Regions from separate parts of the Sphingomonas pollutisoli genome, predicted to be linked through region 1. Evidence: riboswitches for the same ligand, from Rfam matches in the RefSeq annotation. Region 1 holds a riboswitch; each other region holds the start of a gene.
The links. Region 1 has a riboswitch for fluoride ahead of PX554_RS24965 (DUF190 domain-containing protein). Riboswitches for the same ligand answer to the same signal wherever they lie in the genome.

Region 1 (7,277 bases):
CGCCGGCAGAACAACTCGAGCTTGTCGCGTTCACCGATGAGTTCGACGCACATGGTCAGATGCGGATCGGCGATTTCGGCGCCGTTCTGGCGGACCGGGCCATGGTTGCTATAGCCATAGTGCGTGTGGTGCGCGACGGCATTCATGATGCCGTCGTCCTTGGCGGTCGCGACCAAGACCCGGTACAGCGGCTTTGCCGACCAGAGTGAACGCGCCCCTGCCCTCGCCACTTTGTCGGATGGCTTCATGTAAATCCGGATCATGCCGATCTCGGCGGGAGTTACTTCATGAGGGTAAGACATGTGTTCACTTTCGCTTTCATTGCTGAGAAGGGGGGACAAAGGAAGGAATTGTGCAAGGGTGAGCGCCGACCGCGCGGCTCTCGCGTCACGAAGCGTTGAATCAGGGACGACAAAACCCTTGTCGTGTTTGGGCACTGCGATGCGCTGGGAGAGATAGATTCCGCTGTGTCCGGAGCAGAGATAAGACACGAAGCACGCGACCGCGATTGGAACGGCGTTGGTGGCGCCGAACAACTCGATGCCCATGATGGTGCAGGCGAGCGGCGTGTTGGTGGCGCCGGCGAAGACCGCGACGAAGCCAATCCCCGCGAAGAGGTCGATAGGAGCGCCGAGCAAACCACCCAAAGCGTTCCCCAGTGCGGCACCGATGAAGAAGAGCGGCGTGACCTCGCCGCCTTTGAAGCCGGCGCTGAGCGTGACGACTGTAAACACCATCTTGAGGAGCCAGCTCCAGTGATCGACCGGCGCTGAGAAGAAGCCTGCGATCGTCGGCACTCCCGGGGGTGCCGACACACCGAGCCCGAGATAGTCTCGAGTGCCGAGCGCATAGACCAGGCCGATGATGAGCAGACCGCCAACGAAAGGACGAAGCGGTCCGAACGGGAACAGCCGCTTGAAAAAGGCGCCGAGATTGTGGTTCGCTTCGGCAAAGACGAGGCTCGCCAGTCCGAACGCGATGCCGGCGAGTGCGGCCTTGGCCAGCAGGAGAGGCTCCGTCATCAACGAGCCGCCGCTGCCCGATACATAATCGATGTGATAGGCGCCGTGGTGGATGCCCAACTGATGGCAGGTCCAGTCGCCGACGATACCTGCTACGAGGCACGGTACGAGCGCAGGGTATTCGATTCTTCCGACAGCCAGAACCTCCAGCGCAAATACGGCACCGGCGAGCGGTGTGCCGAACACGGCACCGAAGCCGGCGGCGATGCCAGCCATCAGGATGATGCGGACTCCCGACTCATCGAGACGGAAGAAGCGACCAGCGGCGCTGGCCAGGCTGCCTCCGAGTTGAACGGCCGTGCCCTCTCGACCTGCCGAACCGCCAAAGAGATGCGTCGCGACAGTGCCGACGAAGATCAGGGGTGCCATCCGCAACGGGACGCCGCCGCCAGGCTCGTGGATCTGGTCCACGATGAGATTGTTGCCACCTTCGACGCTCTTGCCCATCCAATGGTACAACATGCCGATGGCAAATCCGCCGACCGGGAGGAGGAACAGCAGCCAAGGGTGCGCAAAGCGCGTCCGTGTCGCGACATCGAGGCTCCAGAGGAACGCCGCGCACAGCGAGCCAACGGCGATCGCCATCGGAACGAGGACGATCGTCCAGCGCGCAACCGAGACAGCATGGTCATGCTGCGTCCGGATGAAGGCAGCCAGATTGAACTGGTGAAATAGATTCGAAAACGAAGCGCGCACGATTCCCCCGCATATTGCGTTGCCGCAAACGGTAGGAATCATCAGCCCGGATGGGCGGTTCGGCTCAGGTGAGCCCGGCAGAAATCCATTGCCAGAGCGGGCATATGCAGAAGAGCGTGACACCCGTCAATCGTCGAGGCGGACCAAAATCGAACTTTTTGCTGCATCGCAGCGAAAAGAGGTGCGGTGTGGCAATTCTGCATCAAACGCGCGGCTGTTCTTGCTCGAAGATCTCATGGATTGAAGCGCCTTGTGGATGTCTGTTGACCCACAAGGGGCAAGCCGAGTATCATGTCGAGGTTGGGGATGGAGTCCCCCATAACCGCCGCGCTCGCCGCGGCTGATGACTCCTACTGCGAAGTAAGAAAAGCGGTAGGAGATTGATGTCGTGCAAGCAGCCCAGCCGGCGATTCCCACCTCACAATCCCTGGAGCGCCTTTTCGAGCGCGTCGAATTGATCCCCGGCCGTGGCGATCCACGATCGAACCGCCTTTGCGTTATGACGTTCGTCGCCTTGTTGGCGGGAGAACGACACAGGGATGATCCGAGGACCGCATCACCATTCATCCGGACTTTCGCCGTCCGACTGAATGACAGCCTGCCGGACAATAAGCGACAGCAGCTCAAAATCTTCGCGCCGCGGATCGTCGGCACGAACGATCAATGCGACAATTTGCGAGCCGAGATAGTTCGCTCGTGTTTCGCACAGGAGATCGTACCTCAGCTTCGGCGCGATCGCGATCGTGCTTGGCTTCCCGAGTCGACGTGGGAGCGCATCTATGCGTTTTCCGCCCAGCCGTTTGTCACGAGCGCGGCTTCGGCCCCGTTAATGGACAGGCTGTTGGGATCTGTTCGTCCCCAGGAGTTCGATCAGGTCTCGCGCCTGGCCAGCGATTTGCTGATCACCTGCGCGCGAGCGGCACCCGATAACAAGGGCGACTGGTATTGGGGCAAGGCGATCGAGCTCCTTGATCGACTCTGCGATGCCGGCCCCAGGGCGGCGGGCAATGCGATCAGCGCCGAGACCATTCTGGCCGCAGAGCAGAAACTGCAGCGTCGTAGCGGCTCACGGAAAGGCCTTTCAGGGCTGCTGGAGCGTCTGCATGACCTGATCGGGTGGATTGCGGACCAGCCCACACCGACCCTTACTGCGGTCGATGCGCAATATATGGTGATGAAAAACGCCATGAAGAACCCGGGCGACTGGGACGAGGTTTGGACGGTAAGGCCCGCAGCGACGCCATCGGGAGCGCCAGCCAAGCAGGCGCCCGCCCCCTTATTCCCGCTCAAGTCGAAGACCTCGTCGTCCTGAGACGGCCCCGCTTAAGCGGACATGCGGCTGCTTTCCGCATCTCGACGCAGCTACGGTACGAGACGGCTGAGACAGTCAATGCAAAGCTCGTCAGTAAGTCGCTACGCGCCCAGAGAAGCACCGCCGGTGTAAGACAGCCGGCATGATGACATCTCGGCCTGCCCATGCTGGCAGTTGCCATCTTTAAATCGTCATTAAATCTTGCAAAGAGGCAGCAAGGGAGACTTGCTATGCTTTTGTCACGACGCGAAGCGATCATCGGTGCGACCGCGATTGCCGCCACCGCGGTCGTGCGCATCCCCGCGCGGGCAGCGCCTCCGGCGGTCAATTTCCTCGTTCTAGGGGATTGGGGTCGAGACGGAGCATCCCATCAGCAAGATGTAGCGGACGCGATGGGCCGGTCGGCCAAGCAGATTGGCAGCCGTTTCGTGGTCACCGTCGGCGACAATTTCTACGATAATGGTGTTCAGAGTGCCGACGATCCGCAGTGGCAAAGCTCGTTCGAACATGTCTACACGGCGCCGTCGCTGCAAACGCCATGGTATGCCAGCCTCGGAAATCACGACTATCGGGGCAATCCCCAAGCCCAACTCGAATATGCGGGGTCAAGCAAGCGATGGCGACTGCCGAGCCGCTATTACAAAATTGCGGGCGTTGACATCGGCGCCCCCCATCTGGACCTCTTCATCCTCGACACATCGCCGCTGGTGAACAAATATCGGACCGAATCCGATGGCCCGATCCGCGCGAATGTGCTCACGCAGGACACGCGCACGCAATTGGCTTGGCTCGATCGCGAGCTCGCAGCCTCGCGCGCGCCCTGGAAACTGGTAGCGGGGCATCACCCGATCTTCTCCGGCGGCAGTTCGCACGGAAACACACCGGAAATGATCGCGCAGGTCGAGCCGATCCTCAAGCGGCATGGCGTGCAGGCATATCTTGCCGGGCACGATCACGATCTTCAATTTCTCGATCGCGATGGCCTATCCCTTATACAAACGGGAGCGGGGTCCGAGGTGCGTCCTGTTCAGGCCGTAGAAGGGACCGAATATTGTAACGCGCGTTCCGGTTTTACATGCCTTCGGAGCGATCCGGATATGCTCTCGCTGGAATTTGTAGACTATACCGGCGGCTCGTTATTCAAGCGGAATATCGGCCGCGAAATTGCGCGTTCGCGAAGGGCAGCCTGATCGCCGCGTCTAGCGGCGCCAGTCAACAATTGGAGTTGCCGTCATCACGGACGCTCTTGAGCGGCGCGCGCTCGATTGGTGGTGACCCGAGAAAAGGCTGATTTCATCGAGCGCCCATTCGACGGACTTGCCTTTCAGCGTCGGGACGGCCGCGAGCCCCTGCCCGTCTTCCGCGGTCGTGAAATCGTTTCACGTAGAGCGCCCAATCGACTCAATGTATCGACCGACCGTTTCTGATCCACCGCCGAGAGACCGAGCGCGATCGCTTCGAGCGCTGCCACCGTGGCCGCATGCAGTGCGACTTTTCGGGCTTTACCGCGTCGCACCGGCACGACGATGGTTGCGCGCTCCGCCAGGCGTTGCTCCAGCGAGTCGGTGACAAGAACGATCGGCAGGCCGAGCCGTTGGCCTTCTTCGATCGTTGCTTCCACCTCCTGATAGGCACCGCCATAAGCGAGCAGCAGCAAAGCATCGCCCGCCTGCAAATCGAGGAGCTGGTCGGCGAGCGCGATGCCGCTGGCGTCGCATGTCGCAGAGCGTCGGCCGCTCCGGCCGAGCAATATGCTCATATAGCGCGCCAATGGACCGGACTGACCGATACCGAAAACGACGATCCGCTGGGCGGAATTGAGTGTGGACACGGCCGCGATGAGCATGAGGCGGGTGGCCTCGGTCTTGAGCGCGGCAATCGCGTCTTGATGGGTTTCGAGGACGAAATCGATCGCATGTTCGGTACCCGCGTCGATTCTGGCCAAAGTGCGCTTCATGTTTGCAGCTGGCGTCGATCCGCTATCGAGGCTCTCCGCGATGATTTTCCGCAAGTCCGGCAGCCCGGAAAAGCCCAGCGCTTTCGCAGCCCGTACCACCGTCGCATCGGATGTTCCGATGGCTCGAGCCAGTTCGGTCGCTGAACTCGCGAGCGCAGCCACCCTGTTCTGATCGATATAGCGGGCAACCCGCAACACGGCGGCAGGCAGCGCGTCGCGCAATGCTTCGATACGCGCGCTCAGCAGATCGGTCTTTCTGGTCTCGGACATCGCTGCGCTCGTTTCAAATGTGGTGGGAGGCACGAATCGCGTACCCGGTGCGTGTAGTGATTCTGTCACATCGCCAATCTAGGTAGCAAATACTACGAATCGGAATTGGACGACATCGCCGCGGTCTGCCCCTGAAACTGCGCCAAAGAGCGCATTGGTGTCGTACCGGCCGAATGGTCGGGTCGGCCCTCAAGGGGAAAAGCCATCGCGAACGATCGTCCATTCGGCAAGAGGGGGATTTCGATGAAGGCGATGAAGGCGAGTTTCTGTTCGGGTGTCACCCTGACGAGTATGCTGATGGTCGCTCCCGCATGGGCCCAGGCCACCCCCGAGGCGACCGCTCCTCAAAAGTCCGATATTGCCGAAGGCAGTGACATCGTCGTGACGGCAACCAAGGCCAATGAGATTGCCCCAGTCACGGTTTCACTGGCGACGACCCAGCCGCAGGCGATCGTCTCGCGCTCGTTCATCGAGGATTCGTTGCCCGCGACCGCGGACTTCAACCAGCTTGCACTGATCACCCCCAGCTTCTCAAACACGGGCAGCAATGGAGGCGTCGGTGTCAGCGAATCCAAGGGGCAATTGCGCGGCTTCCAGGACGGCGAGTATAACATCACCTATGATGGTGTTCCGTTCGGCGACACCAATGACCCGACACATCACAGCAATACCTTCTTCCCCTCGAATACGGTGGAAACGCTGGTCGTCGATCGCGGCCCGGGTAACGCGAGCAATCTTGGCCAGGCGACCTTCGGCGGCAGCGTCAACCTGTTCTCGCGGGCAACGCGTGAGGATCCGAGCGCGACGTTCCGCGCGGCTTACGGCACCTTCAACACGTTCCTGGGCCGGGCGATGCTGCAGTCTGGTTCGATCGACAAGCTCGGCGGCACGCAGATTCTCCTCGGCGGGCAATATGTCCGCACTGACGGCCGCCTGACCTATTCGCCCTATCACCAGACCAACCTGTTCGGGAAAGTGGTGATCCCGATCGGCCCGGACGTGCGACTGACGCTGGTGTCGACCTACAACAAGAACCATTTCAACCAGCCGGACAATGACGGCGCAACGCTCGCGCAGGTCGCACAATTTGGCAAGACGTTCAGCCTCAACAACGATCCGACGACACCACAATATCAGGGCTACAATTACACCGACAAGACGACTGATTTCGAGATCGTCAAGTTGGAAGCCGACATTGCGCCCGGCACCCGGTTCGAAAACCGAACTTACACCTATTATTACAACAATTCCACGCTCTCGGCCGCGGACGTGACCGGCGGAACGCCCAATCAGGTGACCGCTGCGGATGGAAAAACCAAGATCATCGGCCACGTACCTGGCTACACCAAGCTCAACAGCTACCGGGTTTATGGCGACATCGCCAAAGCCATAATCGACCTCGGTCCGGCCACATTGACCACCGGCGCATGGATTGAGTGGAGCGTCACTCATCGCAAGCGCTATCAATATGACCTAACCGCGGGTGGTCCGGCTGCCAATGCCTTCGATTATAATCAAAAGACGCCGGCCGGCGTCCCCAAATACATCAATTACGATCAGGATTCACGCGGCAACCAGCAACAGCTTTTCGCCGAGCTGGAAATCAGGCCTTTTGAAAATCTGAAGATCACGCCTGGCATCAAATATATCGACTTCACCCGTTCGGTTAACGCGATCGCCAACCAGAAGACGCACGCACCGGCGATTTTCTCCGAAAGCTGGGACGACACGCTGCCGTTCGTGACGATCAACTATCAGCCAATCGATGGTCTTGCGATCTACGCCCAATATGCCCGCGGGTTTTTGGCGCCGCCGCTTGACGTGCTGCAAATCCAAAATCCAGCCAAGAACACGGTCGAACCGCAGCGGTCGACGAACTATCAGTTGGGCTTCGTCTATCACGGTTCGCATCTGTCAATCGACGCCGATGTGTATAGCATCGACTTCACCAACAAGTTTCAAAGCAAGAAGGACGGAGCAGGCGACACCGTGTTCTACAATTCTGGCGGCGCGCTCTACA
Region 2 (7,277 bases), on a different contig from region 1:
GAGGGGTTCGATGTCGCCCGCTGCACGGTCGCGCGGCTGATGCGTACGATGGGGCTGGCGGGCGTGATCCGCGGCAAGCCGGTGCGTACTACGATCGGCGATCGATCAGCACCTTGTCCGCTCGATCGCGTCAACCGGCAGTTCCGCGCGCCGGCGCCGAACATGCTCTGGGTCTCGGACTTCACCTATGTCGCGACCTGGGCCGGGTTCGTCTACGTCGCCTTCGTCATCGATACGTTCGCCAGGCGGATCGTCGGATGGCGAGCGAGCCGAACCGCCCATGCTGGCTTCGTTCTCGACGCCCTTGAGCAGGCCCTTCACGATCGCCGACCGACGCGCAGCGGCGGTCTCATCCATCACTCCGATCGCGGCAGCCAATACGTCTCGATCAAATACAGTGAGCGGCTTGCCGAAGCCGGGATCGAGCCGTCGGTCGGCAGTGTCGGCGACAGCTATGACAACGCTTTGGCCGAGACGATCAACGGACTCTACAAGGCTGAGGTGATCCACCGGCGTGGCCCGTGGCGCAGCTTCGAAGCCGTCGAATACGCCACGCTCGAGTGGGTCGATTGGTTCAACCATCGCCGCTTGCTTGAGCCCATCGGCAACATCCCGCCCGCCGAAGCCGAAGAACAATATTATGCTGCCGCGGACAACATCGATATGGCAGCGTGACTCACATCCAATGGCCTCCGGCGAACCCGGCGCGGTTCAATTGACGTTCGAGGAGGGTAAGCGAGGGCCGATCGCACAACGGCTTCCGGCTGCTTTCATATTGGCGGCCGCGAGCATCGTAGCTGCCGCGAGCACCGACTGGATCCTCACCGGAGGTCGTCCGACACTTCCTCCAGAGTTTCTCGGCAAGGCGATCGCACTCGCTTTTCTACTGCTGTACGCCAGGGTGTTTTGGCGACGCACGCCCACGCGCGGGGTTCTTTGGGCGCTCCTCCTCATTCTTCCCGTCGGAGCATGGGGAATCTGGCAGTTGGTCGGATGATCGAACACGCCATGTTTCGCGTTTCACCGACGCCGCGCTTGCCGCGGCTGACCGGCTGATCTGGGGTCAGGTTAGGAATTCCCAATGTTCGGCCCGGGCTGAGAGAATGTATGGAGATATCTTGCCGGAAATGGCTCTCGAGCGTTAGGCCAGGTGCATGGGATCCCGAGTTCGATGAATCTTGCACGCATACCATTTCTCTCGCATTCTTGGCTACTCCGGGCGCTACTGTCCGCTGCCTTCGCGACGCTCGCCGTCATCTTCGCCAAGGTTGGGGTCGCGCAAGTCGGCTCGGATCGCGCGACGCTTCATCGCACCAGCGTAATCGCAATCGACTCCCTGGGCGAGCCTCTATCCGTGCGGGGTTGGGCCGGGATCGCCCTTATCGCCCCGTGCCTGGCCCTTGGTTGAAGCGGTGCCGAACCCCATGCCTCCGGTTGTCGAGCACGCGGACGGCTCGTCTTCCCGAATGCCGCGAGACACAATGAGCGTGTCGCGGCTGGCTTTTGTGAAACGCGAAGCAACGCTCATCGTCGCATTCATCATTGTCGCCGCCGCGCTGCTTGTGGTCATCCGGCTAGGCTCCGAAATCCGCGAGGACGGAACCTCGGATTTCGACCGTTGGCTCCTCCTGTCCTTGCGTCAGCCGCGCAATCTCGCCGTGCCGATCGGCCCCGCCTGGCTACAGCCCGTTCTTGTCGACATCACCGCCTTGGGAGGCGCCACTGCGCTCACGCTGCTGACCGTCTCGGTCGTTGGCTATTTGCTGGCAGCGAAAAAGTGGACCACCGCAGCGCTGATCGCAGCCGCGACGATCAGCGGAAGCCTGATCGGGCAGCTGCTGAAAGTCAGCTTTGCGCGTGCGCGACCGACCATCGTCCCCCATTTCGTCGAGATACATTCGTTGAGCTACCCGAGTGGACATGCCACGAACTCGGCCGTGGTGTTCCTGACGCTCGGGGTTCTGCTCGCTCGGGCTCAAACGGCGCGTGCGACCCGGATCTACGTCCTGGTGGCGGCGATGTTGTTCACAGCCCTGATTGGATGCTCGCGGGTCTATAACGGCGTCCATTGGCCCACTGACGTAATCGCGGGGTGGGTGATCGGCGGGAGCTGGGCTTTGCTATGGTGGGCGATCGCTCTTCGCGCGCAGCGAAGCCGCGTTGCCAGTTCATTGGACTAGAAAGAGATCGCTCTTGAGTTTTATGAAAGTACTCGCTCGGACGCGGCCGATCCCAGCCGTGATAGGCGCCTTGCTCCTGCTCGGGTGAACGCGGCGAGCTATTCCCTGGCCGGATGTCACACTCGTCGAGGAGGTCGCAGGTCATGGAGATGGGTCATCCGTGGCAAATGGCCGCGGGCGATGGACGTAGGGAGCGCCAAACGGCGGCGTCCATCGCCCCCAAGGCGGACGACGGGCAAACCCCAAATATCTTTAGATTTCGCCTCGCGCCTTGAACCATTTAAGCGCGGCTTGCGAACTCCCACTCACGATCTTCGCCCAGCGCAAGTCCCGGAGCGGCTTGTCCTGGGCGCCTAGCCACCAATATTCCTTCACGATCAGCAGGGACCAATTGGGCGCTGCGTCATGTTCCACCAGGATCGTCTCCATCGAGAAGGAATGGCTGGCGCCGCTGAAGCTGTGCCGTTCGCGGTTCCAGACCGTACCGGCAATCTTCCAGCTTGTTCGCTTCGCACTGCCATTCGGGTTCGCCGACGCAACGAGCAGATCGAAGACCCGGAAGAATGAACGATCGGCCAAGCTCCTCATATTCGTCGGCTGTCCTCGATTTCATCGGCGTCAGCGCACTTCAGGATCTCGTCTATCTCTATCCGAAGGCGAAGGTCGGCGGTCCGGGCGATCTGCTGGAGCAGCTTGAGCGCATCATAGCGCGCGATCGGCGGTCCATGGACAAGCGCGATCCCGCACGCGGCGGCGGATACGCGTTCATCAGGATCGTTCATGAAAGGCACGACCACAGGCCAGCCGCCAGGTGGAAGGCCTAGCGCGAGGAGCATTGCCAGAATGGCATGGCGATGACGGACGTTGGTCTCAAAGTGCCTGCTCTGGTCGGCTGCGAGCCGTTCCAATCGATCAAGGAGGCATCTGGAGGCGGGCAAGCCTAAACGCCGAAGTCCTTCCTCAGCGGCGTGGCGGCTGCCGTCGTCGCCAAGTGCGGTGACCAGTTCGGGAATGGCCGCCGCGCGTCCGAAGGCGGCGAGCGCATGGACGGTGCCGATGAGATGCGGCCTGGCAGCGACGATTGCGCGAAGGGTTTCGAATGCCGCTTCGAAACGGTTTTGAGCGAGCACTTCCGCGGCGCCGTTCATCACTGCCTCCTCGCCCGCACGCTCGACGGCGTCGGACAGCAATCGGGGATTCTGAAGAAATTCGAGAAGGATGTCGTTAGCGTGGATCGCACCGAGCGCCCGGGCTGCGAGAATGCGAGGCTGATAGATGCCGCTCGGCTCACGTTCGGTTAGGAGTGTCTCAAGCGGCACGCGCGCCGCATCCCCAAGCGCGACCACATCGCTCAACGCTTCCTCGCCATCATGGAGGCGGCGTAGTCGCGAGACTGTCGCTTCCGCGGACGAGCCATCGCCTGGATCATGTCGGGCACGAGGGGTTTCGGGGACTGGGCCCGTCTCGAGGTTCATGACCGTGCTCCCGCCGATCGGCGTCTTGGCAGGAGTCATCAGCCACGGCGGCATTTACAAAGGGGAACCCCATCCCTTGTTCCCATGATATAGAACAGGAAAGTCCGAAGGCCAACTCTGCGTTGGGAATTGGAGGCCGTGGCGCCGGGAACTGCCTTCGCCCTCCAGGGATTGTGAAATGGGCGATGGAGTCCGCCTGAACCAACCGCCCATTGGGCTGATGACTCCTGCCGCAAGTCGTAAACGGTAGGAGCCCGTAATGGACCCGCGCGTCGCGCGCCTTTTTCAAGACGAGACGTCGGAACTGCCGTCGGCGGGATCGACGGATTCACCCTTTGGTTCGATCCTCTTTAGCGACCGGAAGCGACATGAGAACGATGTTCCTGAGCCGGCTCATTTTCGGGATCTCTATCTGGACCAGATCGTGGCGAGCGCCACCAAAGGGCGAGAGGAATACCACCTCGTCCCCTTTTATCGCGAGGCGCTCGGCAGCCTCGACGATATCCAATACCGCCAGGCAGTCGTAGGTGATCTGCAACGTGACACGCTTCGAGAACAGTTGAACGCGTTCGCGGGCGCCATGCGGCGGATGCGCGAAGGACTGGGACGGGCGGAGAAGCATCGCCACCCGCTTCAGAAGCAGGCGCGTGTGCTGGAAGCCGCACGCAGTTATTGCGAGGGCGTTTCGCGGCTCAAGGCCGATCTCGACGCCGGTCCGCCAAGATCAACCGGTTTGCGGCACTGGCAGCGATTTCTCAGCGACTATGTGCAGTCCGCGGGATTTCAGGCGCTGGCGGGCGAGGCAGAAGATGTCTCGGCTGAGCTTGTCGCCATCCGGTACACGATCCTCATTCGCGGACTGGATGTGCGGATCGATCCCTTCGAGGGGCAGCCAGACTATGGAGCCATAATCGTCGACAGCTATGCACGCTTCGCTCAGGGGGACGAGGAGAGGTTCGGGTTTCATATTCCCGAAGAGCAGGAGCTGAACTTCATCGAGGGCCGCATTCTCAGCGAGGTGGCGCGTGCTTTCCCTAGCCCTTTCTCCGCGCTCGGCGAGTTCGCGTCCAGATATGGCGCGGGCTTCGGCGACGAGATTGTCGTTCGCTTCGATCGCGAGATTCAATTCTACCTCACCTATCTCGATCATATCGCGCCGCTGAAGAGCAGCGGCCTCAGCTTCTGTTTGCCCGATGTCGTCGCGGCGAAGGACGTCCATGCTGACGAGGCGTTCGATCTTGCGCTCGCGCAGAAGCTGCTTGGCGGCGAGGATGCGATCGTCACCAACAGCTTTTCCCTGGCGGGACGAGAGCGGATCATCGTCGTGTCCGGCCCCAATCAGGGCGGCAAGACCACCTTTGCGCGCCTATTCGGTCAGCTTCACCATCTTGCCTGCCTGGGACTTCCGGTCCCCGGCCGCGCGGCGCGGCTGCACCTGTTCGATCGAATCCTGACGCATTTCGAGCATCCCGAGGTGGCGAACAGCGCCAACGGCAAGCTCCAGGACGAGCTTGTTCGCATGCAGGCGGTCCTGAGCAGCGCAAGCGGCGAGAGCATCATCATCATGAACGAACTCTTCGCCTCGACGACATTTCGCGATGCCAAGCTGCTCAGCGAGCGGATCACCGAACGTCTCGTCACACTCGACCTGCTATGCATATGGGTGAGCTTCATCGACGGTTTGAGCGAGATGAGTGATACCATGATCAGCATGGTCAGCGGGGTCGATCCGGACGATCCAGCGCGAAGAACCTATCGGCTGGACCGCCGGCCGGCCGATGGCCTTGCTTATGCCCGGGCGATCGCCGGCAAATATGGCCTGACCCGCGTGCAAATTGCGGAACGGCTCAGGAAATGAAGGCCTATCTTCTTTTTCCCGACCGGGAAAGCGACTGGCGCTGGGTGTCGCGCTCGATGGAGTTGCACGAACTGACGCGTAGCGGCCGCCGCGCCCATGGGCTGGAAGATTTTCGCCCCGATGCGGCGCTGCCGTGGAATGCCGACGCGCTGATCCAGGACCTGGGACTCAATTCCCTGTTCTCAATGATGGCAGACGGCGCTGACGACATCTTCGTGGCGGTACGCCGGGAACTGTTAACGGGCGTCGCGAACGACCTCGAGGTTGTCCGCTACCGGCAAGCCATGCTGGCGGATGTGCTTGCCAATCCTCGGACCGTTCGAGCCCTGCACAGCCTGGCGACCGAAGGCATCGATCTCCATAGACATCATTTCCTTGGGACCTTGTCGCGGGATTATCCCGACACGGTGCTGCGATGGGCGATCGACCTATTGCGCGACACGCTCGCCACGATCGCGAAACTACGCAGTCTGGCCGGGGACGCGACCGCCCAATTCCAAGCGCCCGGCTGGCTCCGCTTCTTCTCGATGATCGAGACCGATCTCAATCGAGACTATGTCGCGCAGCTGGCGCAACAGCTCGATGAGCTTCGCCTGCGTGACGGCTTGACGATGAGCGCATCGCTCAAAGGCGGCAATGTCCCCGGCGAGTATCGGCTTCATCAGTCGCCGGTCTGGCACCAGACCTGGTTGCAGCGGCTTCTGCGCCGCTGGTTCCCGTCCTTATTCCGCGAGGAGCTGGGCCCGTTCGGGTTCTCTCTCGCGCCGAGCGATGAATCGGGCAATCGAGCGCTTCGGGAGTTTGCCAACCGTGGCGTGGCGATCGCGGCGGAGGCGCTCGGCAACGCCGCAGGCAGCCTCAAGGACTTCTTCGAGATGCTGAGAGCCGAAACGGCCTTTTACGTCGGTTGCCTGACGCTCCACGAAGCGCTGAACGCGGCGGACCTTCCGACGTGCATGCCAGATATGGCGTTGCCGGCGCCATCGCTGGACTGCGATGGGCTTTATGAGCCGTTGCTCGGACTCCATCTCGACGGGAAAGTCGTCCCGAGCGATGTGCATGCTCGAGGCCGGTCGCTCGTCGTCATCACCGGTGCCAATCAGGGCGGAAAGTCTACGCTGCTCCGCTCGATCGGCGTTGCCCAACTCATGGCGCAATGCGGGATGTACGTTCCTGCGCGCCGCTTTGCCGCCAGCCTCTGTGGCGACGTGCTGACGCACTACAAGCGGGAGGAAGATGCCGGACTTGTCAGCGGAAAGTTCGACGAGGAGCTGGCGCGCGTGAGCGATATCGTCGACCATTTTCGTGCCGGTGCGCTGATGCTGCTGAACGAGTCGTTCGCCTCCACGACCGAGCGGGAGGGCTCGGATATCGCCGACGACATCGTGGAGTCATTGTGCGCGGGTGGCGCCCGGGTCGTCTTCGTCACCCACCTTTATGAATATGCCCATCGGGCGGCGGAGCGGCACGATGAAGCATCGCTCTTTCTGCGCGCCGACCGTGACGATCAGGGTCGGCGATCATTCCGCATCCTCGAAGGCGAGCCGCTCAGGACCAGTTTCGGTGAAGATCTGTATCGTAAGATCTTTGAAGGTTCGACGACAGCTATCGATACGGCATAGAACCACGTATGAAGAAACCGGTCGGCAAAGAGAGCGCCGGATTTCTTGTCGACTGGTTTTCGACCGGCTCGGTCGATCCTTGCGCGACATCGATGAACACGGCGATTGCGGCTCATGGACGCTTCTCACCCCCCAGGCGAAA
Region 3 (7,277 bases), on a different contig from region 1:
CCACGCCGAGGAAGCGAACCACGCCCAGCATGGCGGTGTTGAGCAGCGCTCCGGAGAGCATGGCGGAGACCGGGGCCGGGGACTCGCTGTGCGCATCAGGCAGCCAGCTATGCATCGGCGCCAGGCCGACCTTCGTGCCATAGCCCACGAGCACGAGCAGGAAGGACAACAGGATGATGGACTGGCTGGCGCGCGGGGCGACAGCAGTGAGCGAAGCCCAGGTCAGTTCATAGGTCGGGCCATTGACGAAGGTGCCGCTCCAGTAGAACAACACTGTGCCGAGCAACGCCAGGCTGATGCCCGCCGAGACGATCACGATATATTTCCAGGCTGCCTCGATGCTCGACGCCTCATGCTCGAAGGCGACCAGGAAAGTGCTGACCAAAGTCGTCAGCTCGATCGCGATCCAGTAGAGTCCCGGATTGTTCATGAGCGGCCCGACGAAGATCGTGAGCGCGAAGCCGGCGAACAGGGCATAGAAGCCGGGTAGCCGCTCATCCTCGTCCAGCATCCGCATGTAGCCGATCGCGTAGATCGACGAGAGTAGATAGACGAGCGCGGCGCAGAGGATGACCCACGCGCCCAGCGCGTCGAGCGCAATATAGCTGCGGCCGTAGATCACCGGCTCTGGCGTCGCGCGCCAGACCAGTGCGATCGCGACCGCGAAGCTGCCGATGCTCGCCAGCAGGTTGATCGCTTCGGCGAAGCGCGGGCTTCGGCCGGCGATCGAGCCGACCACGGCCACCGCGGGGCAGAGCAGCAGCAGGGCGATGAGCGTGCCCGTCGTCATCACCCGACAAGCCTCTTCAGGTCGAGGCTCGAAGTGCTGCCGACATGCACGGTGAGGTAGCGGACCAGCACGCCGAAGCAGGCGACCACTACCAGCAGATCGAACAGGATGACCAGCTCGATCAGGATCGGCATTCCCGGCACCAGGATCTGGGCGCCGAGGAAGATGCCGTTCTCTAGCACCAGCAGGCCGAGGATCTGGCTGATCGCCTCATGGCGCACCACCAGCATGAGAAAGCCGATCATCTTCATCGACAGCATGACGGTGAGCGCCAGGACCACGACGGTCCCGGCGGCGCCGACCCGCACGCCGATATGCTCGGACACCACCAGCGCGAAGACGATCGCCGCCGCACCCAACACTAGGCAGGAGCTGGGGCGCAGGGCCTCATGGATCTCGCGCTTGATGTCGAGACGCCGGATGATCCGCGCCAGCAGATAGGGGAGGATGAGGCCGCGGAAGAGCGCCGTCAGCGCCGCGATCGCGTATAGCTCGGGAAAGCCGCCGTAGAAGCCGACCACCGCAGACAGGCCGGCGATCACCCAGGACTCGGCCGCGAAGGCGTAGAGATAATTGTTCAGCCAGCGTGAGCCCAGCATCACGAACGCGAGCAGCAGACTGAGGATCGCCATCAGGCTGAACAAGGACGCAGCGAGCGGATCAAGATGTTCGACCGGCATAGGCTATCCCATTTGCGAGCTGATGATGGAGAGGACCGCGAGCAGGAATGAGGCCGCGAGCGGCTCCTGATAGCGGTAGAAGCGAAGGCGCGACTGCGTCGTCTCGACCACGACCACGACGAGCAGCACCACGAGGAACTTGAGCAGGTCCGCGCTGATCGCGCCCAGCGCGCCGAGCGACGTGCCCAGGTGCGACAAGCCCCAGGGCAGCAGCAGCACGTTGCAGAAGATGGTGTAGAGGATGAACTGCTTCATCATCGACGCCCATTTGAGGAGCGCCAGCAGCGGCCCGGAATATTCGAGGATGCGCGCCTCCTCGATCATATAGACCTCGATATGCGTGCTCGAATGGATCGGCAGGCGATCGGTCTCAGCGAGGATCAGGACGAAGAAGGCCGCGACGAGGAACAGGTGGCTGGGGCTCCAGTAGAGCGCGGGCGTGGCGACCAGCAGATGGTTGACGACAAAAGGGATCATCGACCGCGCGAGCAGGGTGATGCCGACAAAGACGACGATCAGGGTCGGTTCGGACAGGATCGCGATCATCGTCGCCCGGCTCGAACCGATGCCGCCATAGCTCGACCCGCTGTCGAGGCCGGCGAACAGGATCAGGAAGGAGCCGAGGGTCAGGATCAGGCCGCCCCCCAATATGTCCCCCATGTCCGAATAGGGCAGGGGATAGTCGGTCAGCACCGGGATCAGGATCGGCACCGTCAGCATGCAGGTGAAGGCGATGATCGGCGCCACCCAGAACAGCCAGGAAGCCGTTTCCGGAATGACGATCTCCTTGCGGAAGAGCTTCCACAGGTCCCGATAGGGCTGGAAGATGCTTGGCCCCTGGCTCCGCTGCACCTTCTCCTCGAAATTATGGATCACCCCCTGCAGTAGCGGTGCCAGCAGCAGAACCCCAAGGACCTGGAAGAACTGGAGCACGAGGTCGCGCATCAGCGACGCCTCGCGGTCGATGACGCGAATGGACTACCCGTTCCCAGTCCAGCCATGGCGCACCGACTCCCACTTCTCGCTCCGAAGAGCAGGCATGTGTCGGGACCGGGCGGTCTGGCTTTCAGCCCGTGCGGCGGAGACACACACCCGCCGCGTTCAACGCGGTAGGGGTCATCAGCCGTTCGGCGGTTGTGGGGGACTCCATCCCCATCCAGCAATGTATCAGGCGCACCATGCTTAGCCTCGCAGAACAACCGCCTCAAGACGAGATCGTTCCACCAGCAAACCAATCGAACTTTCGTAAATCGGCCGCCTATGATGCGACCAAGTGCGAGGGCGCTGAATTGGGCGCCCATACTCAGGCGCAATGGGCCAAGAACAACGGAAGATCGCAATGGGCCAACACATGCCGTGTCGTGCCGCCCAATAGCCATTCGAGAAGCTGATTATGACGATAGGCGCCCATCACGAGAAGATCGGCGTCCAGATTATGGGCCTCGGTGACGATCTGGTCTCCGAGCGTCTCCGTGTCGCGCTGGGATTGATGGACCTGGTAGCTGATGCCGTGGGCGTCCAGCAGCTCCCGCGCTGGATCCGCCAATTCGGGCTCTTCGGCGATCAGCAGCAGTGTCACCTCAACCGCGACCTTGAGCCAGGGAAGAGCGCCTTCCAGCGCTTTGCGGCAGCAGGCCGTGTTGTTCCAGGCGACCACGATGTGGTCTGCGAAAGTGTCGCCCGGCTTCAGCGACCATTTGGCCGGCACGAGGAAGAGCGGGTGGTGCGCCCGATGGATGGCGGCATGCAAGGCGTCGCCGCCGTCCATATTGGTGGGACGAGCCAGCACCAGCACGTCGAAGGCGCGCGCCTCCTGCTCGACATTCTCCTCTTCGGCGCCGATCCGCTCTTTCCAGGTGAGCGGAATATCCGCATCGGGATGGGACGCCACCCACTCCTCATAGGCCGCAAGGGTCGCCGCTTCTCGTTCCTTCGCGGTGCCCTCGTGGCGTTCGCGAAGCTGTTGGAACGCGATCTCCTCCGACGCGACGATCAGATAGTCAGGATCGACAACCACATGCAAAGCCTCGACGGTCGCGTCGTGGATGGCATGCGCTGCTGCCTCGGCGGCATCGAGACAAGCCGCTGCCGTCGCGGACTCCGCCACAACAGCGAGTATTTTGACCGTCATCGGCCCTCTCCTATGTCGGGAGCGGGCACTCGCGTCCTACCCGCGCCCATTATGCGCATGGTAGGAGTCATCAGCCTTTTCGGCGGTTTAAGGGGGACTCCATCCCCATCATCAGACTAGGAAATTTCTACCTTCTTCGCAATCATTTGATCAGAACCTCCTAAGCTTCTGATGTAGAAAGGGGACATGGCCCAAAACGAATAAACCAACGAGCTTGTAGATCGTTGCCGAGACTTCTGTTAAGCGGCGCGGATGGGGATGGAGTCCCCCATAACCGCCTGCCAGCAGGATGATGACTCCTACCAGGCCGATTTTTTCGGAGGTAGGACCATGGGCGACCGTTCACACGCCAAAGTTCACGCATTCGTCGAGCAATTGCTCAACGATCCCATGACCGAAATCGCCATGAAGGCAGACGGCATCGAGTTCCACGACGCCAAGATCCTGTTGGCGCGTGCCTCACTGGCACAATATGATATTCCGCCTCCCTATCCGCGATTGCCCCACGGCTACCGGCGCAGCGTCGGTATCGCACTCTTCAATCGCCACGGGAGTATCTGGGTCGGCCGCCGCCGCGATCTGGCCGAGCCGGCATGGCAGCTTCCCCAGGGCGCGATCGATCCGGACGAAAGCCCCGTCGAGGCAGCCTATCGGGAACTGCACGAGGAGCTTGGGCTTGCTGACGCCGAGCTGCTGGCGGAACATGAGGATTGGCTGCGCTACGACTTGCCCGAGGAACTGCTGGGGCGCACCTGGGGCGGCAATTGGCGCGGGCAGGAACAGCGCTGGATCGCGATGCGCTATCTGGGCGAGGATGCCGACATCGATATCGAGACGGCACATCCCGAGTTCAGCGATTGGTATTGGGCGGACCTGGGCGACGTTCCCGCTCTGGCCGCGCCGTTCAAGCGCCATGTCTACGAGGAGATCGCGACACGCTTCGCGCGTTTCGCCGTTCCGCACGAGGATCTATCGGCGCCCGGCCCATGATCCCGCATTTCGACACGAGACAATCGGAACAGGAAGAGGAAGCTGAGCTCTGGCCCGCGAGACGTTGACCGAACTGGAAGCGGATCACGCCTTCCTGACCTAAGGCGATGTGTCGCGGACTGACCGCCCGCGGCGCTGCGCTGGATGATGGCACGCAGCTAAGGTAAGCCTCTGCATAATTTTTATTATGGCGAACGTCTTTCCGGCTTGACCGAATATGCTGCACTGCACTATCGGCCCCGCCAGGCAATGGATTTCTGCCTGGCCTAGCTGCCGAACCGCCCATGTCCGGGCTGATGATTCCTACCTTTTGCGATGACGCAACAAGGGGGAACTGTGCGCGGCGTTTTCGTGTCCTCAACAATGATAATGGCCTGGGCGGTTTCGTCCGGGTGTGCGGCACGCATGTCCTGGCATTCCTGCGCTGGGTGCTCATCCTCTCGCCGATGGCGCTCGCCGTCTTCGTCTAACCGAAGGCGATTGGCACGTAGTCGTCGCTCCTGGAGTTTCATGAGTGCCTACTATGTGTGTCCAAGCAAATCCGATCGGCGATGTCCCATTGCGTCAAGCTGAGGTAGATGAAATTTTCCTGCATCTGACCGGACGCTGGGTTCTTCAGATCCTCATGGCTCTGAATAGAGGACAAATGCGTTTCACTTGTCTTCGGCGGGCGATACCGAAGGTGAGCGCCAATGTTTTAACTGCCCGTCTAAGAGAGCTGGAGACGGCTCGTCTGATAACGCGAACCAATCTACCCCCGCCAACCGCCTATCAAGTTTACGAACTCGGGCCACTTGCCCAGGAACTGCGACCTGCGCTCGATCATCTCGAACGATGGAAAATGCAGCTATCCGAATAAGATTGAAGCACTTCGCGTGACGACGAACAGTAGTGCTGGTCGGTGGCTGCTCCCCAACAATGATCAGCGACCGGGGGAGATGGCCATCAGGGTCGCCCCAGGAGCGCTTCTGCAACGTCGCTGTAGCTGATCGGATGGACATGGTCCTTCGAGCGAAAGCGCATCAGATCCAGCGTTTCGTCACCGAACCGGATGGCGACTGAGTTGACGAGATATGCGCGCTCCCTTGAGTAGGGAAGGAGCCAAATGACCCTCCGGGTGGTAATGCTCTGGCGCACACCGCTGAGCTTGGCTGCCGTTGCCGCACCGGGTTCATCGTTCGAGCCGATTGCAAATATGCAGGCTCCATAGACTTTGCGAGGTTTCCGCCAGGCCAATATCTGGTCGGTTGTCGCGCGTTCTACCGCTGTCACGTCGCATTGTCGTGCGTAGCGGGCGTTGATCTCTTTCGCTATGCCAACGCCGATGCTGTCGCCAAGGATGAGGCATTCGAACATGGAGCTACCCTCCCCGGGGCCTAAGCTATTCTCGTTTTTGCGAGCAGCGCAACCTGAAGGGCTTCTATCTATCCGTCGGTGCGGGACGCGAAAGGCGTGGGGCTAGCCGCTAATAGCGGCGCCGACATGCGCTTCAAGCTCGGACACATCCGCGTTGGCCAGGATGTATGAGGCATCAGACGCCGCGAAGAATAGCAGCACCTGTTCATCTTCCGAGATTGGCCGAGGCGTGTCTGCTGTCGCAGGGTCGACGCTCCACCAGCTATCGACGAAGTCCAGAAGTTCAGACCAGGCTCGATCGTCGTCTTCGTGGATTGTGATATGGTCTTTGCCGCGATGAAGAATGACAAGGACCGAGACACGCATAACAACTCACCCACTGGAAGCATATTGGCCGCCCAGCCGGCGCCACTGCAATCCGACGGAGTCCACCTATTGTTAGGGAGACGGGCAATCAGTTCCCTAACAATCGTGTCCGTTATGGTGCTATGTTGCAGCGCAGAGCTGCCAGTTGAGCTGGCATTAACGATCAAGGCGGTATTCTTGAAGGGCGGCGCGCAAAGGGCGCTCAGGAAACGATCGTTGTTTAGGAGTATTTCCTAGACTTGCGGATCAGAAGGGCCGGTGACGCTGATGGCACATCTGTCGGACTTGGAGATACAGAACTGGATAGCGCTTTACGCAGCGGCAGGTCTGTGTTGCGTGTTTGCCGTGGTTCTCTCGATCGCGACCGTCTTCGTCGAGCTTTACCGCGAGGAAGCCTGGGGAAATCTCAAGACGTTCCGTAGCGCGATCCTCTTAATCCCCAGAACCTGGTGGCGGTGGCAGAAGCTTTACCTGCTCTCGACCCCGGTCACGCTCGCAATCGTCGGCTCGTTCGCGGCGACCCTCTCGTGGAGCTGAAGAACCTCCAGGCCCAATTCACGCATAAATCAATGCCTCGGACAAAAGCCGGCTGACCCTCCCATCGTCGACGTCGGCGGGCGTAATGACAAGCACGGGCGCGATCTGCTCCAGATTTCGATGTCCTGCCGCCTTTTGAGCCAGATAGTCGGCGCTCGGCCCGCCCATCGCTTCGACGATGAGCTGCCGGATCTCCCCGGTCGATCGCGAGCGCGCTTCTATCACGAAATCCGGCCGACATGGACCGAGAGGCGTCAGCCTGTCGAAGACCGGCTTCTCGAACGCGATGTCCACGCCGCGGCGTGCGAATTCGTGTCTGGAGCCAAGGATCGCCCGCAGCACGCTCCGTTCGAAATCGCTCTCGACTGGCATGAAGCGAGTGCCCGACCAGATCGGCTGCGCATAGGCGCGCAGCGGCGCGTAGCCG
Region 4 (7,277 bases), on a different contig from region 1:
TTTGCCTCCCGAGGCAGGAACCGTGCTTGCGGAACGGGTTTCCGCGGTGGGCAGCGTGGCGCACGCCTTCGCCTATTGCCGGGCGGTTGAAGCCTGCGCGGAATGCACGCTGCCCGAGCGCGCGCAATGGGGCCGCGTGCTGCTCGCCGAGATGGAGCGGATCTACAATCATCTCCATTATCTGGGGCATCTCGCCGACACGACGACGCTCAAGGTCGGACAGGCCGAGGGGATGCTGCTCGAGGAGGAAGCAAAGCGGCTCAACGCGCGCCTGACCGGGAGCCGCTTTCTACGCAACATGCTGACGCCGGGCGGCCTCAGACGCGATATCGACCCTGGCGACTGGCTGGCCCCGTCGCTCGCGCAGCTCCGCTCCCGCACGGAGCGCTATACCAAGCTGCTGAAGCACAGCGACAGCTTCCTCGACCGTCTGCTGACGACGGGGCCGCTCCCCTCCGAGGTCGCGTTCGATCAGGGGGCAACCGGCCCGGTCGCGCGGGCATCGGGCCTCGATCGCGACCTGAGACGCGATCATCCATACGCCGCCTATGATCGGTTCCCCCCGGAGATCGCCACGCATGACGAGGCCGACGCCCATGCGCGTTTCCATGTCCGTGTCGACGAGATCATGGCGAGCTACGCGCTGCTCGATGCGCTGCTGTCGCGGCCGCCGCAGGGCGCCATCCGGGAACGCTGTGCGGGCGCTCCAAATTCCGAGGGGCTGGGCTGGGTCGAAGGGCCGCGCGGCGCGATGGTCTATGCGGTGCATCTCGACGAACGGGCCCGGCTTTCGCGCGTCAAGATCCGTTCGCCCTCCTTCTCCAACTGGCGCGCTTTTCCGTTCACCGTCCAGGACAGCAACATGATGGATTATGCGATCAACGAGGCGAGCTTCGGTCTCACCATCGCCGGATGCGACAGGTAGGAGGCGGGCATGGCGCTCTGGACCCTGTTCGGGCTTCGCCAAGGTTCAGCCACCACGCGCTGGCCGGCGCCCGGAGGCGATGATGGCCAGGCCGACGTGCTGGGCATGCCGCGCTATCATCCGGAGCGTTGCGGGGACGGCTGCAGCGCCTGCGCGGACGCCTGTCCGACGGGCGCAATCGTCGCCGACGCGGCGGGTGGCCTCGAGGTCGACTATAGTCGGTGCATCGCCTGTCAGCTTTGCGTCGAAGCCTGCCCGGACGGGGCGATGACAGCGTCGGGCGATTGGGCGTTCGGGGTGCGCAGGCGGGAGGATTTGCGCTGGGCGGAGAGCGGCGATCCGCCTGCCTCCCCCGCGCCCACCGCCGGCTACCGCCGCAGCCTCCACATTCGCCATGTCGACGCCGGATCCTGCAACGGATGCGAATCCGAGCTGCAGGCGCTGAACAACCCCATCTACAACCTGCACCGCCTCGGTATCTTCTTCACCCCGTCCCCGCGCTTCGCCGATCTGCTGCTGGTGACGGGCCCTGTCACCAATGCGATGATCGAGCCGTTGAAGGCGGCCTATGAGGCGATGCCCGAGCCGCGTTGGGTGATGGCGACGGGAACCTGCGCCGTTTCGGGTGCGCTCACCGGCGGCGGATATGCCGCGCAGCAGGGTCTTGGCGACATCCTGCCGGTCGATGTGTGGCTTCCGGGCTGTCCGCCCAATCCGGCCGCGATCATTGAGGCGCTGCTGATGTTCCTCGACCGGATGCCGCAGCGCGTCCGGGGAGGCCAATATGGGGAATGAGCTGATCGCGGCCGCCGCCTTGCTCTGGGTCGCCGGCGGCGTGCTGGCGCTCACCGGCTTGCGTCCCATCGCCCGCGCGGCGCTCGCGCTGGGCGCATTGGCCGGCATCGCGGCTGCGATTGTCGCCCTACCCGAGGGCACTGGCCTGGTTCCATTGCCCACGCGACTTGCCGGCGAGAGCCTCGATTTCCAGCTCACGCCGAGTGCGCTCTGGTTGATGGGATTTGGCCTGGCGCCGGCAGCGCTCGCCGTGGCGATCTCTACGCCGATGCGCGCGCATGAGGGAAGCTGGCTCTTCGGCGCGGCGATGAGCCTGCTCGGCGCGATCGGCGTGTTCGGGATACAAGATGGCGCCGGTCTCATCGTTGCCTGGGAGCTGATGAGTCTGGGCGGCGGCGTCATGTTGATGAGCGAGAGCCTCGGCCATCGCAGCGGCCGCTCGATCCTGTTCATGCTCGGCCTGCTCGAGATCGGCACGGTGGCGATGATGCTCGCCGTCATCCTGCTCGGGCACGCGAGCGGGCACCTGGGGTTTGCGGGTTTCGGCGCGGCCGCAGCGGCAATGGGACCAGCCATGCAGACCTTCGTCTGGCTGCTGCTGCTCGTGGCCTTCGGCGCCAAGCTTGGACTCCTCCCCTTCTACGAATGGTTTCCCCGCGCCTATGGAACCGGAAGCGGCGCGACCGGCGCGCTCATGTCGGGTGTCGTGCTCAACGCCGCCTATTTCGCGCTCGCCCGGGCGCTCACCGAATGGATGCCGGCTGGCGCGGGCGGCCTCGGTATCGTCGTCGTGCTGGTGGGTGTCGCAAGCGCGATCCTCGCCGCGCTCTATGCGTTCCAGGAGGACGACTGGCGGCGGCTGCTCAGCTTCTCGTCGGCCGAAAATGCGGCGCTCGCCGTCGTGACGCTCGGCGCATCCATCATGTTCACCGCCGATGGCAATGCGCACCTTGCCGGCCTCGCCTGGACCGTCTCGCTGCTGCATCTCGGCGGCCACGCGCTTGCCAAGGGATGTCTGTTCCTGACCGCCGATGGCGTGCGCGCCTGCACCGGCAACTACCATGTCCGGCAGAACGGGGTGCTGCGCTCGGCTGGCTGGCCCTTCGGGCTGGGCGCGCTGATCGCCGCGGCGAGCTTGAGCGCGATGCCGCCAACCGCCGGCTTCGTCAGCGAATGGTATCTCTTCCAAACCGTCTTCCAGGGGTTCCATCTCGCAACGCTCGGCGCGCGGTTGACGCTGGCGATCGCCGGCGCGGGGCTCGCCCTCACGGCGGCGGTTGCTCTTGCGACCTTCGTCAAGCTGTTCGGGATCGGTCTTCTCGGCGCGAGGCCCGCATCGATGTCGGGCAACCGCGTCGCCGGTCGAACCAGCGGAGCGGTGCTTGCGCTCGGTCTGGGCCTCCTCGTGCTGGCGATCGGCATGCCGTGGTGGATCATGGCGCTCGATGATGGCGTGGAGGCGCATTTCGCGCCCGGCGTGATCGGCAGCATGGTGGTCGGCTGGGTGCTGGTGCCCGCGACTGGGGGGCCGATCGGGCCGGATCACAGTTTCGCGTTCATCTCGCCGACGATGCTCGCCATCGCGATGCCGCTGCTCGCTATCTTACCACTGCTCCTCCTCTTCGTGACCAGCAGGTTCCGGGTTCGCCGGAGCGCCGTCTGGTATGGCGGCCTGGCGCCCGATCCGGCTCGGGCGGCGACGACCGCATTGAGCTTCTCGAACGCGATGCGAACCTTCTACAGCCTGATCTATCGGCCGCAGACGTCGACGCAGCGCGAGACCAATGGACAGCCCTATTTCGTGCGGCGGCTCACTTATCGGCATGCGGTCGCGCCGCTATTCGCAAAGCGACTGTTCGGTCCCCTGGTCATGGGCACGGTCGGTATCGCAAGCGCGGCGCGACGACTCCAGTCCGGGAGCCTCAACCTCTATCTCGCTTTCATCGGCGCGCTGCTGGTGATTATCCTCGCGCTCAGCCTCTTATAGAAGGACGTCGGGAACATGGAGGAATTGTCGAATGTTCATTAACCGATATCAGATATCAACGGATGGTCGACAGGAGGAAAGTGCTGGTCTAGGCTCGATCACAAGAGTTTTCGTATCGGGGCACGCTCCTTCGGAGCGATAGCTGCCCCATTCACATCGCTAATGGGGATGGAGTCCCCCATAACCGCCGAACGGCCGATGACCCCTACCGCGTTGAACGCGGTGGATGTGTGTCTCCGCTGCCCAGACCGATTCCGTCGGCCTGTTTCCCGACACACGCAAGGCGGCACCGCCGCGTGTTGGAGATGGCTGGGAATGCGTTCTCTCTGGTCCGCGCCGAACGAACGGCGACCGCAATCAGGCGGCCGAGCATGAGCGACGGTATCGGCCTCAACATCAGGCGGGTCGTGCTCGACGTCGATAAGGCATTGAAGGTGCCGACGCTGATCGAGATCGGCGCAGCCATTCACAACAGCGCAGGTGTCCGCGCCTTCAACATCACCGTGACGGAGGTGGACCAGGAGACGATGGGCACAAGCATCACGATCGAGGGCGAGCAGATCGACTATGATGCGCTCGTCCGCGCGATCGAAAGCAGCGGAGCCGTCGTCCACAGCCTCGATGAGCTGGTGGCCGGCGACCGGATCATCGACTATGTACCCCGTGCGCGATGACATGGCCGGTCCGGCTTCTCAGCCCCCGCAATCGGCTGGACGTCGTCGCCGGCCTGGTCGACGGCATTCTCAACGCTTTGACGCTCGCGGCGGGACGTCTGCTCAAGGACGGTGGCGCGGACCTGTCCCTGGTAGCGCGTGTCGGGGCGGCAACGGCGCTGACGACGGTCTTCGTGTTCTTCATGGCGCACTATGCCGAGGAACGGGCCGAGCTGACGCGCGCCGAGCGGGAACTCAATCTGACCTCGCATGGCAAGCTGGCAACGTCGCGGCTCGGCCGGCGCGCCGTCGCCGAGGCGCTCAGCGGCGCTTTGATCGCCGCAGTCTGCGGACTGGTCGGGGCGACCGTGTCGCTGCTGCTGTGCATCTGGCTGCCTGGCCCGCGCTGGGTTGGCCCGGTCGCGGACATCGCCTTGCTCGGCATTCTTGGCGCGCTGCTCGCCAAGAGCTTCCACGGTTCCGTCCTCTTCTGGACGCCCGCCGTCATGATCAGCGGGGCCGTGCTGACACTCATCGGCATCCAACTCGACATCGCGAGTTGAAAGGCGCTGGAAGGAAGAGGTCTGCCATGTTCCGCCGCATCGTCCACGCCAATGATGGTTCGGAGAATTCGCTGAGCGCGCTGCGCGCCGCGATCGATCTTGCCCGGCTGGCCGAGGCGACGCTCGACGTGATCCTGGTCGCCGAATCCTTCCCCAATCCGGGCTTGATCGCCGAAGCGGTCGAGCATGACGCGGCCGAGCGGCGGCGCATCCAGCGTCGCAAGACGATCGCCGAACGCGTCGCGCAGCGCAGGGGTGTGAAGATCGCAATCCATGTCTTTGCCGGCCACCCGGTGGAGCGCATTGTCCAGTTCGCCTTCGAGCAGGGCGCGGATCTCCTGGTCATCGGCGCGACCGAGCATGTCGACCTGTGGGAGCGGATCTTCGGGCGGAGATCGGACCGCATGACCCATCAGGCGAGCTGTTCCGTCTTGATCGTTCGGGAGGGAGGACACGATGCTTTCTGAGCTCGTCAGGAACATGATCCATATCGGGCGCCTGACCGTGCAGGTTGGCGACGATACGCCGTTCACGGTCGGGGCGGTGCCGGCGGAAACCCCGGAGCTGGATATCGCAATCCGTCTCAAGGGTCGCGGGACGGCGGCGCGCCTCGCGCTCGATCCGGAGTATCAGCTCGGGCAGACCTACATGGATGGCGAACTTGAAGTCGAGAGTGGCACGCTCGCAGGCTTCATGTCGCTGATCGGGCACAATCTCGGCCGAAAGCCGACACCGGGCGCGCTCGCATGGGCGCGTGACCTGATCGCGCGGATTTCGACGATGACCAATTCGCTGGCGCGAGCGCGCCGCAACGTCGAGCATCATTACGACCTGTCGGAGTCCTTCTACCGGCTCTTTCTCGACACCGATCTCCAATATAGCTGCGCCTATTTCGCGGAGCCGGGCATGAGCCTGCAGGCGGCCCAGGTTGCCAAGAAAGCCCATATCGCCGCCAAGCTCGATCTGCAGCCCGGCGCGAAAATTCTCGACATCGGATGCGGTTGGGGTGGGCTCGCTATATCGCTCGCCCGGCTGGCGGACGTCCAGGTGACTGGCATCACTCTTTCGAGCGAGCAATTGCGTGTAGCGCGCGCCAGAGCGGACGTCGAAGGCCTTGCGGATCGGGTGCACTTCGAGCTGGCGGACTATCGCATGTTAGAAGGGCGTTTCGATCGAATTGTCTCGGTTGGCATGTTCGAGCATGTCGGCAAGGATCATTTCGACGACTATTTTGGCGCGATCAATCGGTTGCTCGACGATACTGGCGTTGCGCTCGTCCATTCGATCGGACGCAAGGACCACGGGGCTGGCTTGGATCGATGGATGAACCGCTATATCTTTCCGGGCGGATACGTCCCGGCAGCGTCCGAAGCAATTGCCGCGCTGGAAAAGACCGGACTTTGGTTGGCTGACGTGGAGATACTGCGTCTCCACTATGCCGAGACACTCCGTCACTGGCGTCAACGGGTGGAAGCAAATCGCGCGCGCGTGGAAGCGCTTTATGACGAGCGCTTCTATCGTATGTGGATCTATTATCTTGCATCTTGTGAGATGGGGTTCCGATTCTATGGACTCATGGTGGTTCAGATGCAGATAACAAGACAAATCGACGAATTGCCAACAACACGCGGCTATATGGCCGAATGTGAGAAACGATATCTTGAAATACTGTGCCCCAGCGAGCCCGATCGATCCCAGGGCGCGCATCGAAGATCGCCAAACGTGAAGATCACTCCGGAGCTGCGCGACTGATGATGACTTATATCTGGATTGCCGCCGGCGGCCTGATCGGCACGCTCCTGCGCTATCAAATCAATCTCTTCTTCACGGCTCGGCTGGGCGAGGCAATGCCGTGGGGAACGATCATCATCAACATCACGGGTTCCTTCATCATCGGGCTGTTCGCGGCGTTGACTGAAACCGGGGGCCGGTGGGCGGTACCGCCGGAAATCCGTGCCTTCATCCTGGTTGGCCTGTGTGGCGGTTACACGACATTCTCTTCCTTCAGCCTCCAAACCCTGGCCCTGATCCAGTCGGGCGAGATCGCTCGCGCGCTAGGGAATGTCGTTACGTCGGTCGTTGCCGGCCTTCTTGCTGTGTGGATCGGTGCCACGGCCCCCTTGTGGCTAGCCCGTCTGTTCAGGAGTTAGCGAAGTGAGAATTCTTGCGGTGATCACGGCGGCCGACACGACCCATGCCTGTCTTGATGCGGCGCTTGTCGCGGCTGCAGCCGATCGGTCCGCAGCGATCGACGCGCTCCATGTTGTCGTGGATCCTGAACAGCTCGTCGTCTCGACCGAGGAAGTTCAGCTCCAGCGAATGCGCGAGGCCGGCGAAGGAAGCGCTCGAGACCG

Region 2: another riboswitch for fluoride. It lies ahead of PX554_RS20540 (hypothetical protein); the one in region 1 lies ahead of PX554_RS24965 (DUF190 domain-containing protein).
Region 3: another riboswitch for fluoride. It lies ahead of PX554_RS20675 (universal stress protein); the one in region 1 lies ahead of PX554_RS24965 (DUF190 domain-containing protein).
Region 4: another riboswitch for fluoride. It lies ahead of PX554_RS20640 (DUF211 domain-containing protein); the one in region 1 lies ahead of PX554_RS24965 (DUF190 domain-containing protein).

What each region holds. Positions count from the first base shown of each region.
Region 1 is NZ_JARFNJ010000022.1:116-7,392, forward strand. Features, by position in the region: gene PX554_RS24965 (DUF190 domain-containing protein) at 1-1,718, opposite strand, end outside; fluoride riboswitch at 1,744-1,820, opposite strand; fluoride riboswitch at 2,012-2,078, shown strand; gene PX554_RS24970 (hypothetical protein) at 2,107-3,030, shown strand; gene PX554_RS24975 (purple acid phosphatase family protein) at 3,261-4,220, shown strand; gene PX554_RS24980 (MurR/RpiR family transcriptional regulator) at 4,355-5,257, opposite strand; gene PX554_RS24985 (TonB-dependent receptor) at 5,501-7,277, shown strand, end outside.
Region 2 is NZ_JARFNJ010000011.1:26,931-34,207, reverse strand. Features, by position in the region: one part of gene PX554_RS20555 (IS3 family transposase) at 1-675, shown strand, start outside; gene PX554_RS20550 (phosphatase PAP2 family protein) at 1,482-2,180, shown strand; gene PX554_RS20545 (hypothetical protein) at 2,433-2,759, opposite strand; gene PX554_RS20540 (hypothetical protein) at 2,765-3,535, opposite strand; fluoride riboswitch at 3,678-3,741, opposite strand; fluoride riboswitch at 3,828-3,892, shown strand; gene PX554_RS20535 (hypothetical protein) at 3,984-4,193, opposite strand; gene PX554_RS20530 (MutS-related protein) at 4,215-5,513, shown strand; gene PX554_RS20525 (MutS-related protein) at 5,510-7,135, shown strand.
Region 3 is NZ_JARFNJ010000011.1:57,394-64,670, forward strand. Features, by position in the region: gene PX554_RS20660 (proton-conducting transporter transmembrane domain-containing protein) at 1-790, opposite strand, end outside; gene PX554_RS20665 (hypothetical protein) at 790-1,470, opposite strand; gene PX554_RS20670 (respiratory chain complex I subunit 1 family protein) at 1,474-2,415, opposite strand; fluoride riboswitch at 2,574-2,633, opposite strand; gene PX554_RS20675 (universal stress protein) at 2,774-3,601, opposite strand; fluoride riboswitch at 3,656-3,717, opposite strand; fluoride riboswitch at 3,847-3,910, shown strand; gene PX554_RS20680 (RNA pyrophosphohydrolase) at 3,932-4,591, shown strand; fluoride riboswitch at 4,828-4,904, shown strand; gene PX554_RS20685 (hypothetical protein) at 4,876-5,061, shown strand; gene PX554_RS20690 (winged helix-turn-helix transcriptional regulator) at 5,115-5,450, shown strand; gene PX554_RS20695 (hypothetical protein) at 5,537-5,947, opposite strand; gene PX554_RS20700 (hypothetical protein) at 6,050-6,313, opposite strand; gene PX554_RS20705 (hypothetical protein) at 6,581-6,850, shown strand; gene PX554_RS20710 (hypothetical protein) at 6,869-7,277, opposite strand, start outside.
Region 4 is NZ_JARFNJ010000011.1:48,842-56,118, reverse strand. Features, by position in the region: gene PX554_RS20655 (hydrogenase large subunit) at 1-925, shown strand, start outside; gene PX554_RS20650 (NADH-quinone oxidoreductase subunit B family protein) at 935-1,720, shown strand; gene PX554_RS20645 (proton-conducting transporter transmembrane domain-containing protein) at 1,710-3,707, shown strand; fluoride riboswitch at 3,863-3,922, shown strand; gene PX554_RS20640 (DUF211 domain-containing protein) at 4,079-4,381, shown strand; gene PX554_RS20635 (hypothetical protein) at 4,378-4,923, shown strand; gene PX554_RS20630 (universal stress protein) at 4,950-5,390, shown strand; gene PX554_RS20625 (SAM-dependent methyltransferase) at 5,380-6,675, shown strand; gene crcB (fluoride efflux transporter CrcB) at 6,675-7,073, shown strand; gene PX554_RS20615 (universal stress protein) at 7,078-7,277, shown strand, end outside.